DNA from 2 places in the Streptomyces sp. NPDC053665 genome. Region 2 is predicted to be linked to the other one. Evidence: riboswitches for the same ligand, from Rfam matches in the RefSeq annotation. Region 2 holds a riboswitch; the other holds the start of a gene.

Region 1 (5,230 bases), on a different contig from region 2:
GCGCGATGCCCTTGAGGCCGTCGGGGCCGTGGTAGACGGCGTACATGCCGGCCATGACGGCGAGCAGCACCTGCGCGGTGCAGATGTTGCTGGTGGCCTTCTCCCGGCGGATGTGCTGCTCACGGGTCTGCAGCGCCAGCCGGTAGGCCCGGTTCCCGTCGACGTCGACGGACACGCCGACGAGCCGCCCGGGCAGGCTGCGCGCCATCTTGTCCTGGACGGCCATGTAGCCGGCGTGCGGACCGCCGAAGCCCATGGGGACGCCGAAGCGCTGCGTCGTGCCGACCGCGATGTCCGCACCGAGCTCGCCCGGGGACTTCAGCAGCGTCAGCGCGAGCAGGTCGGCGGCGACGGTGACGAGGGCCCCGAGCTCGTGCGCCTGGTCGATGACGAGCTTGATGTCCCGCACGGCTCCGGAGGCACCCGGGTACTGGATCAGTACGCCGTTGATCTCGCGTTCGGCGATCTCGGCGGGGATGCCGTCACCGAGGTCGGCCACGACGACCTCGACCCCGGCCGGTTCGGCCCGGGTCTCGATGACCGCGATGGTCTGCGGCAGCGCGTCCGCGTCGACCAGGAACAGGCCCTTCTTGTTCTTGCCCAGGCGCCGCGACAGGGCCATGGCCTCGGCGGCCGCGGTGCCCTCGTCGAGCAGCGAGGCGCCCGAGGTCGGCAGTCCGGTCAGGTCGGCGACCATGGTCTGGAAGTTCAGCAGCGCCTCGAGCCGGCCCTGCGAGATCTCCGGCTGGTACGGCGTGTAGGCCGTGTACCAGGACGGGTTCTCCATGACGTTGCGCAGCACGACGGGCGGCGTGTGGGTGCCGTAGTAGCCCAGGCCGATCATCGAACCGAGGACCTGGTTGCGGTCGGCGAGGGAACGCAGCTCGGCGATCACCTCGGCCTCGCTGCGGGCGCCCGGCAGGTCCAGCGCCTCGGCGCTCTTGATCACGGCCGGGACCGCGGCGGCCGTCAGCTCGTCCAGCGAGCCGTAGCCGACGTGGGCCAGCATCTTGGCACAGGCCTCGTGGTCGGGCCCGATGTGACGCTGCTCGAAGGGAACTGCCTCTTCGAGTTCGGAGAGCGGAATGCGGTGGGCGGTCATTGCGGAGGCCTCCTGGTCTGACGCGACCTGCGAGGGGCACCACGGCGCGGGTACCCGGACGGCCTCCCCCTCTGTCATCTCAACCTGAGAGCTTCACCGGATCGCCCGAAGGCGTCCGGTTTTCACCGTCGGTGAGAGCGGAAGCCGTCGACACCCGCCCTGCTTTCCAGAGTGACCTCGTCCGTGCGGTACGTGTGCCTGAGAGATTCCGGGGAGGATTTGCTCCTTCGGCGCCTCCGATGGTGTCTGGAGGACTCTCCCGCACGGGGTCAGCAGCCGCTGTCAGCGTACCAGCGAGGTCAACGCACGAGCCTTCGAGTGGCCGCATCCCCGCTTGTACCGTTTTGTTAGGTCTACAGGTGACTTGCGACCATGTGGAGGGCCCGTGCGTACCGACATCGATCCGCGCAGTCTGATCGGCCGCAAGGCGTTCGACCGCAACGGCACCAGGATCGGCACCATCGACGAGGTGTACCTCGACGACGCCACGGGCGAGCCGGAGTGGGCGGCGATACGCACCGGTCTGTTCAGCAGGGACGCGTTCGTCCCGCTCGAGCCCAGCGAGCTGATCGAGGGCGCGCTGCACGTGCCCTTCGAACGCGCCCTCATCAAGGACGCCCCCGACTTCGGCGTGGGCCGCCACCTCTCCCCGGAGCAGGAACTCCAGCTCTACCACCACTACGGTCTGGACATCGCCGCCCCGCCCCCGCTCCCGGACCGCGACTTCGGCAGGCTGGCGGGCACGGACGAGACGAAGGCCTGAGCAGCGCCCGGCCCGGGCAGCGCCCCGGGCCCGCCGCCCTACGCCCGCACGGCCCCGGACGGCCGGCCCTCCGGCCCGGCAGCCGCACAGCCCTCCCCCGCGGCCGCTCCCCCGCACTCCTCGCCGTCCCGCACCGGCGCGGCCCCGCCACCCTCGGGTCCGCATAACACCAGCGGCAGCGGATCCGCCGGCTCCAGCAGGGGGTCGTCGACACGGAAGGTGCGCACCCGCCCCGGCCCCGAGTCGGGCGTCTCGAACCGGACGGTGACCCGCCCCAGGCCGCTGCCCTGCACCCACCCGTGCCCGAACTCGGCGTGACGCACGTCGTGCCCGGCGGGCCAGCGCCGCTCGGCCGGCGACGGCGGCTGCTCCTCGGCCGGTACGGCGGCACGCTCCTCGGCCGGTCCGTCCGTCTCCGCCCGCTCCCCGGCCGCCTGCGCGAACAGGTCCTCCTGCGTGTAGTCGGCGAGACCGGTGACGCCCACTCCGAGCAGCCGCACTCCGCCCGTGGTGTCGACGGAGTCCAGCAGCCGGGCCGCCGCCTCCCTGACCACCGCCGGGTCGTCCGTGGGGCCGCGCAGCGTCTCGGAGCGGGTGAGGGTCGAGAAGTCGTAGCGCCGCACCTTCAGCACGATGGTCCGTCCCGACAGCCCGGCTCCCCGCAGTCTGCGCACGCACCGGTCGGCGAGCCGCTGCACCTCCAGGCCCACCCTGGTCCGGTCGTGGATGTCCACGTCGTAGGTGTCCTCCACGGACACCGACTTGGCCTCCCGCTCGGCGACCACGGGCCGGTCGTCCCGGGCGAGGGCCATGGCGTACAGGCCGTGCCCATGGGCCTTCCCCAGCAGCCGGACCAGTTCGTCCTCACCCGCCTCGACGATCTCCCCGACCGTGGTGATGCCGGCCCGCCGCAGGTGGTCGCCGGTCGCCGGGCCCACCCCCGGCAGGATCCGCACGGACATCGGGCCGAGCATCGCCCGCTCGGTCCCCGGCTCGATCACCACCAGGCCGTCCGGCTTGGCCTGCTCGGAGGCGATCTTCGCGAGCATCTTCGAGGCGGCCAGCCCCACCGACCCGGTGAGGCCCGTGGCGGCGCGGATGTCGGCCCGCAGCTGCGCCCCGACCAGCCGCGCGGAGCGCTCGTCCCAGGCCCTTCCCCCGGCCTCCAGATCGACGAACGCCTCGTCCAGGCTCAGGGGCTCCACGAGCGGCGACAGGGCCCGCAGCAGCTCCATGGCCCGCTCGCTGATGGAGCGGTAGAACATGAAGCGCGGCACGAGATAGGCGGCGTGGGGCGCCAGCCGCCGGGCCTGCCCCATGGGCATCGCCGAATGCACCCCGAAGACCCGGGCCTCGTACGAGGCGGTCGCCACGACGCCCCGGGGTCCCAGCCCGCCCACGACCACGGCCTTCCCGCGCAGACTCGGTTTGGATGCCTGCTCCACCGAGGCGAAGAAGGCATCCATGTCGAGATGCAGGATCGTGGGCGCGGTTCTCACATCTCCGATGCTGCCCTACCGCACTGACAATGCCCTGCCCAGGCGCCCCGGAGGCCCGGGACCGCTCAGACCGCGCGGTTGCGCCGCCGGGCCAGCTCGTCCGCCGGGTTGGAGCCGATCAGCGTCTCCCCAGTGTCGACGCGCTCCCCGTGCAGCTGGGACAGGGCGCTCTCCACGTCCCGCCACACGACGCCCACGGCGATCCCGAAGACCCCCTGGCCCCCTTGCAGCAGCGCGTGGACCTCGTCGGGGGAGGTGCACTCGTAGACCGTGGCGCCGTCGCTCATCAGCGTCATCCGCTCCAGGTCGCTGAAGCCGCGCTCCCTGAGGTGCTGCACCGCCGTGCGGATGTTCTGCAGCGAGACCCCGGTGTCGAGGAACCGCTTGACGATCTTCAGGACGACCACGTCCCGGAAGCTGTACAGCCGCTGCGTCCCGGACCCGTACGCGGGGCGCACACTCGGCTCCACGAGCCCCGTGCGGGCCCAGTAGTCCAGTTGCCGGTAGGTGATGCCGGCCGCCGCGCAGGCCGTGGGGCCGCGGTAACCGATCTGCTCGGACGCCATGGACGTCGTCCCTCCGCTGCTCGGCACCGCCACGGGTCGCTGCGCAGCGTGGTCGGCCGCACTGTCGGGCTGGGGACACGCCCCGCTCGCGCGGAGCCGTGAGCCGGGGGGAGGGTACGGACCGCTCGCCCTGAGACTGCGCTCGGGGCCGCCCCCGGCCGTACCGCCGCCGCTGCTTCTCACGCCGACCTCCGTCCTTGACCTGCCTTCTCGACGGTAGGCAGTCACCCGGGGTGCGTCAACGATCGCCACACTCGCCACGCCGAGTGATAATCACCCTGAGAGTGGTTTCCCGTGCCCCTCCGCGGGGAAAGGCTAGCCGAATGCCCTCGCGGCGACCGGTATGACGCTCTCACACGCCTCCGGCACATGCGGGCATTTCGCCCGCCGCGCACAGCTGTGCGGATCAGCCTCCGTAAGCCTCACTGGCTGCTGCTGCCGAAGTCCTCCGGAGAGATCTGGTCGAGGAACTCGCGGAACTTCTCGACCTCGTCCTCCTGCTCGTCCGGGATCGCGATGCCGGCGTCGTCGAGCACCGTGTCACTGCCGTAGATCGGCGTGCCGGTGCGCAGCGCGAGCGCTATGGCGTCGGAGGGGCGGGCACTCACCTCGACACCGCTGGCGAAGACCAGCTCCGCGTAGAAGACGCCCTCACGCAGGTCCGTGATGCGCACTTCCGTGAGCTCCTGGCCGACGGCCTCCAGCACGTCCTTGAACAGGTCGTGGGTCAGCGGTCGCGCCGGAGCCATGCCCTGCTGGGCGAAGGCGATCGCCGTCGCCTCCCCCGGTCCGATCCAGATGGGGAGGTAACGGTCGCCTCCCACTTCACGCAGCAGCACGATCGGTTGGTTGGAGGGCATTTCCACCCGGACACCTACGACATCGAGCTCGTTCACACAGCAACCCTAGGCCGTGCCCGGGATGTTTGGGTAGTCGGGCCCGGATCGGGCGCCCTGTCCCGGCCCCGGCGTCCCGCCCGTCAGGGCTGCCGCACGCCGAGCGCCGTCCGCACCAGAGCGGCGTGCAGCTTCACCGTGAGTCCCGCCAGCTCCTTCGTCCGGGCCTCCGCGTGCGCCCTGGTCTGCGGGTTGCGGTGCCGCCTCAGCGGGGCCACCACCTGGTCCACGAGCCCCGCCTCACGGTCGGCGGCGGCCTTCATCGCCCGCAGGTGCCGGGGCTCGATCCCGAACCGCCCCAGCTCTCCGACCAGCTCCGCGACCGTCACCGCCTCGGCGTCGAAGGTCCCGTCCTCCAGTGGAGTGAGCAGCCCGTAGGACTCCCACTCCTGGAGCTCCTGCTC
Region 2 (5,230 bases):
GCCGCCGGACAGGACGTCCACGCCCACGGCCCGGACGTCGTCCTTCACCAGACGCTCGGCCAGGATGCGGGCACCCTCCAGCGTACGGCGCTGGCGCTCCTTGAAGTCGTCCGAGGCGGCGACCTTGAAGGCGACGGCCTTGGCGGCGACCACGTGCTCCAGGGGGCCACCCTGCTGACCGGGGAAGACGGCGGAGTTGATCTTCTTGGCCAGCTCGGCCGTGGAGAGGATCACACCGCCGCGCGGGCCGCCGAGGGTCTTGTGCGTCGTGGTGGTGACCACGTGCGCGTGCGGCACCGGGTTGGGGTGCAGCCCGGCCGCGACCAGCCCGGCGAAGTGCGCCATGTCGACCATCAGGTACGCGCCGACCTCGTCCGCGATCCGGCGGAACTCGGCGAAGTCCAGCCGGCGCGGGTAGGCCGACCAGCCGGCCACGATCAGCTTCGGCCGGGACTCCTTGGCCAGCCGCTCGACCTCGGCCATGTCGACCCGGCCGTCGTCGCCCACGTGGTAGGCGACGACGTCGTAGAGCTTGCCGGAGAAGTTGATCTTCATGCCGTGGGTCAGGTGACCGCCGTGGGCGAGGTTCAGGCCCATGATGGTGTCGCCCGGCTTGAGCAGCGCGAACATGGCGGCCGCGTTGGCCTGGGCGCCGGAGTGCGGCTGCACGTTGGCGTGCTCGGCGCCGAACAGCTCCTTCACGCGGTCGATCGCGATCTGCTCGACCACGTCGACGTGCTCGCAGCCGCCGTAGTAGCGGCGGCCCGGGTAGCCCTCGGCGTACTTGTTGGTCAGGACCGAGCCCTGCGCCTCCATGACCGCGACCGGGGCGAAGTTCTCCGAGGCGATCATCTCGAGCGTGGACTGCTGACGGTGCAGCTCGGCGTCGACCGCGGCGGCCACGGCCGGGTCGAGCTCGTGCAGGGGGGTGTTCAGGACGGACATACGGCTACGACTCCTCAGCCGGCGGAGAACGCGGTGTACTCGTCGGCGGAGAGCAGGTCGCCCGGCTCGTCCGTGACGCGCACCTTGAACAGCCAGCCGCCCTCGAAGGGGGCCGAGTTCACCAGCGAGGGGTCGTTCACGACGTCCTCGTTGACCTCGGTGATCTCACCGGAGACCGGCGAGTACAGGTCGGACACCGACTTGGTCGACTCCAGTTCGCCGCAGGTCTCGCCCGCGGACACCGTGTCACCGACCTCGGGGAGCTGGACGAAGACCACGTCGCCGAGCGCGTTGGCCGCGTGCTCCGTGATGCCGACCGTCGACACGCCGTCCTCGGCGGCCGACAGCCACTCGTGCTCCTTGCTGTAGCGCAGCTGCTGGGGGTTGCTCATGGCCTGAATTCTCCTGTACGCGCGGGAGTGCTGTGAAAAAGGGGGACGGGAGACTGCTGGTGAACCGGGTGACGGTGGCCGGGCCGCACAGGCGGCCCACGGCCAGTGTCTACTTCTGCCGCTTGTAGAACGGCAGCGCCACGACCTCGTACGGCTCGTGACTGCCCCGGATGTCCACACCCACGCCGGGCGTGCCGGGCGCGGCGTGCGCGGCGTCGACGTAGGCCATGGCGATCGGCTTGCCCAGGGTGGGGGAGGGGGCGCCGGAGGTGACCTCGCCGATCACCTCGCCGCCCGCGACCACGGCGTATCCGGCGCGGGGGACGCGGCGGCCCTCGGCGACCAGGCCGACGAGCACGCGCGGCGGGTTCTGCTCGGCCCGGGCGGCGGCCTCGCGCAGGGCCTCGCGGCCCACGAAGTCGCCCTCCTTCTCGAACTTCACCACGCGGCCGAGACCGGCGTCGAAGGGCGTCAGGGAGGTGGTCAGCTCGTGCCCGTACAGCGGCATGCCCGCCTCCAGGCGGAGCGTGTCACGGCAGGACAGGCCGCAGGGGACCAGGCCAGCGCCCTCGCCGGCCTCGGTCAGCGCCTGCCACAGCTCGACGGCGTGCTCCGGCTTCACGAACAGCTCGAAGCCGTCCTCGCCGGTGTAGCCGGTGCGGGCGATCAGGGCGGGGACCCCGGCGACGGTGCCCGGCAGACCGGCGTAGTACTTCAGCCCGTCGAGGTCCGCGTCGGTCAGGGACTTCAGGATCCCGGGGGACTCAGGGCCCTGGACGGCGATCAGCGCGTAGGCGTCCCGGTCGTCGCGCACCTCGGCGTCGAAGCCGGCGGCGCGCTCGGTCAGCGCGTCCAGGACGGCCTGGGCGTTCGAGGCGTTGGCGACGACCATGAACTCGGTCTCGCCCAGCCGGTAGACGATCAGGTCGTCGAGGATGCCGCCGTCGGCCCGGCAGATCATCGTGTAGCGGGCGCGGCCCGGCTTCACACCGCCGATGTTGCCCACCAGGGCGTGGTCGAGGAGGGCGGCGGCCTGCGGGCCGGTGACGGTGATCTCGCCCATGTGGGAGAGGTCGAACAGCCCGGCCCTGGTGCGCACGGCGAGGTGCTCGTCGCGCTCGGAGCCGTAGCGCAGGGGCATGTCCCAGCCGGCGAAGTCGGTCATCGTCGCGCCGAGCGAACGATGCAGGGCATCGAGCGCGGTGTGACGGAGTTCTCCTGTACTGCTCACGGTCGGTCGTCTCCCAAGGCGATGACGGGGGCGAGGTCGTTCCTCCCCATCTGTCATCGGAACCTGAGAGGTTCGCCATGACCGCGCCGGTCCATGGCTTGCACCTTGGGTGGGACCGCCCTGGCAGCGGCCCGCTTTTCAGATGTGCCTCGCCCGCGCGGTAACGGGGCCTGAGAGATTCAAGGGAGGGACTTGCTCCTTCGGCGCCCCAGCGTCAGCGGTGCTGGGAACTCTCCCGCGCGGATTCAAACGGCCGGTATGCAGTTGGCGCGCACATCATTGCACGCATCCTTCCGGCGCGGCAGGGGGACCTTTCTCAGCAAGTGCGCCGTCCCGCGCGCCGGGCCCGGAGAGCTGTGGCAGCCCTGTTGCAGGAACCGGACCGAAATGAGAGGCCTGCGGCATTACCTTCTCTTTACACTCGGCGGGGACGGTACCGGCGTACCTGGCTCCAGGGGAGGACGATCACGGTGAACAGGACCAGGGCGTACGCCGCGACCACGGGCATCGCGTTGCCCGGGCAGCCGGCGGTGCCGGCCCGGGCGGCCCGGGGCCCGGTGCCGGCGCCCACCGTCCGTGACCTGCGCGAGCGCGCCGGGCGCGGTCCCCGCACGCTGGTGTTCGGCTCCCGCGACGTCGTCGTGGTCACCGGGCTGCCCGGCAGCGGCAAGTCCACGCTGATGCGGCGCGCCGTCCCGGGCCGGCGCGTCGACTCCCAGGACGCCCGCGACCGCTGGGAGCGCCGCGTGCCCCGCTTCCTGCCCTACGGGGTCTACCGCCCGCTGGTCCGCCTCTCCCACTACGCCGGGCTGCGCCGCGCCCTGCGCACCGGCGAAGGACTCGTGGTGCACGACTGCGGCACCCAGGCGTGGGTGCGCCGCTGGATCGCCCGCGAGGCACGCCGCCGGGGCGGCGCCCTGCACCTGCTCCTCCTCGACGTCACGCCGCAGCAGGCCCTGGCCGGCCAGCGCGACCGGGGCCGCGGCGTCTCCCGCTACGCCTTCCGCCGCCACCGCGCGGCCACGGACCGCCTGCTGCGCGCGGTGGAGCACGGCCGCCTCCCACGAGGCTGCGCCTCGGCCACCCTGACCGACCGCACCACAGCGGCAACCCTCCACCGCATCACCTTCACCCCCTGACCCCCAGCCCCCTCCCGCCCTTCAGGGGCGCGGGGAACTGCACGAGCAACCCCCGACAACCCGCACCCACCCACCGGCCCCCGCCTTCCAGGGGCGCGGGGAACGGCGCGACCAGCCCCCGACAACCCGCACCCACCCACCGGCCCTGGCCCTCCAGGGGCGCGGGGAACGGCGCGACCAGCCCCCGACAACCCGCACCCACCCACCGGCCCTGGCCCTCTAGGGGCGCGGGGAACTGCGCGACCAGCCCCCGACAACCCGCAGCCGACCACCGAGCCTGCCCGCACGCACGGTCACCCGACCCACCCCGACCCGGCCCGTCCCCCCGGGTGGGACAACCGACCCCGGTCACCCCCGCGCTCTTGCCCCCCCCGGGGCACACACCCACCCCCAACCGCCCCACCCCCGGAGGGCCCCGCACGGAGATCCCCCAAACCGTTAGCCTGCTGACGGCACTGGCAGTGGCTCGAGGCAGGCGGTAGGACATGGACGTTCCGGCGGAGTTCCCAGCCGGCTTCCCGGCGCACACGCAGACCCATCCGACCGGAGGATGGCCCGGCAACGAGCTGGAGGAGGTCCTCTCGGCCTCCCTGGGCGCCGGACCCGCGGCCGGCGGCCGGATCGTCGAGGTGCTCGGGCGGAGCTTCGTCTGGGTCCCGCTGCCCAACGGCGGCGGCCCGCACAGCGGCCCCCTCGACCTGCCGGCCGTCGAGATCGACGGCCAGGCGTACGTGCCCGTGTTCAGCTCGGAGGAGCAGTTCCGCCTCGCCGCCGGCGCGCACATGTCGTACACGATCGCCCCCGCCGTGGAGTTCGCCCGCGGACTGCCCCCGCACGCCGGCCTCGTGATCAACCCCGGCGGCGTGGTCGGCATACCCCTGCCGCCCCCCGCCGTCGCCGAGCTGTGCCGGGCCGGGCGCACCCCGCTCGACGGGCCCGCGGGCGGCGGCCGCGTCCGCCTCTTCGAACCCGACTGGCAGGACGACCCGGTGGACTTCCTCGCCGCCGCCTCGGCCGAGTTCGAGGCCGTCGGTGTCGTCGTCACCGCCCGCCGCTGCCTCGCCGCGATCGAGACCGCCGACCCCGTGATGTTCGTGGGCGTCGAACTCTCCTCGTGGGAGGGCGACCTGCGCGCCCTGCCCCTGGAGGCGCTCACCCGGGCCGTCACCGCCGTCCCCACCCCCTGGCCGGTCAACCTGGTGCTCCTGGACGTCACGGAGGACCCGGTGGGCACCTGGATGAGGGAGCGGGTCCGGCCCTTCTACCAGCGGTAGCGGCCGGCACGGCGGCCCGGCGGACCACCGCCCGCGCCCGTACCGCCGCGCGCGGGCAAGTCCCGAGCCGGTGGGCGGGCTTAAGCTAGGTCACGGTCGAGGCGTTGTACGAAGGGGCGGTAAAGGTGAGCGCGAGCGGCACGGCCGCGGCCGGACAGGTCGAGCACATGCTGCGCCAGGTCACGCCCGGGCGCTACGACGCCTACGAGGCACTCCTGCGCGCGCTCGCGACCCCGCACACCGGCCAGA

The links. Region 2 has a riboswitch for glycine ahead of gcvT (glycine cleavage system aminomethyltransferase GcvT). Riboswitches for the same ligand answer to the same signal wherever they lie in the genome.
Region 1: it holds a riboswitch for glycine, as region 2 does, so the genes downstream of both, gcvP (aminomethyl-transferring glycine dehydrogenase) here and gcvT (glycine cleavage system aminomethyltransferase GcvT) in region 2, are expected to answer to the same signal.

Annotation. Positions count from the first base shown of each region.
Region 1 covers NZ_JBVJKK010000006.1:537,902-543,131, forward strand. Annotated here, with positions in the region: gene gcvP (aminomethyl-transferring glycine dehydrogenase) at 1-1,102, opposite strand, end outside; glycine riboswitch at 1,279-1,374, opposite strand; gene ACZ6ZN_RS25770 (PRC-barrel domain-containing protein) at 1,488-1,865, shown strand; partial or broken gene ACZ6ZN_RS25775 (DNA polymerase IV) at 1,781-3,364, opposite strand; gene ACZ6ZN_RS25780 (MerR family transcriptional regulator) at 3,430-4,113, opposite strand; gene ACZ6ZN_RS25785 (bifunctional nuclease family protein) at 4,353-4,826, opposite strand; gene ftsR (transcriptional regulator FtsR) at 4,910-5,230, opposite strand, start outside.
Region 2 covers NZ_JBVJKK010000012.1:26,664-31,893, forward strand. Annotated here, with positions in the region: gene glyA (serine hydroxymethyltransferase) at 1-945, opposite strand, end outside; gene gcvH (glycine cleavage system protein GcvH) at 960-1,337, opposite strand; gene gcvT (glycine cleavage system aminomethyltransferase GcvT) at 1,447-2,568, opposite strand; glycine riboswitch at 2,609-2,716, opposite strand; glycine riboswitch at 2,717-2,816, opposite strand; gene ACZ6ZN_RS32405 (AAA family ATPase) at 3,039-3,707, shown strand; gene ACZ6ZN_RS32410 (enhanced serine sensitivity protein SseB) at 4,193-4,981, shown strand; gene ACZ6ZN_RS32415 (enhanced serine sensitivity protein SseB C-terminal domain-containing protein) at 5,107-5,230, shown strand, end outside.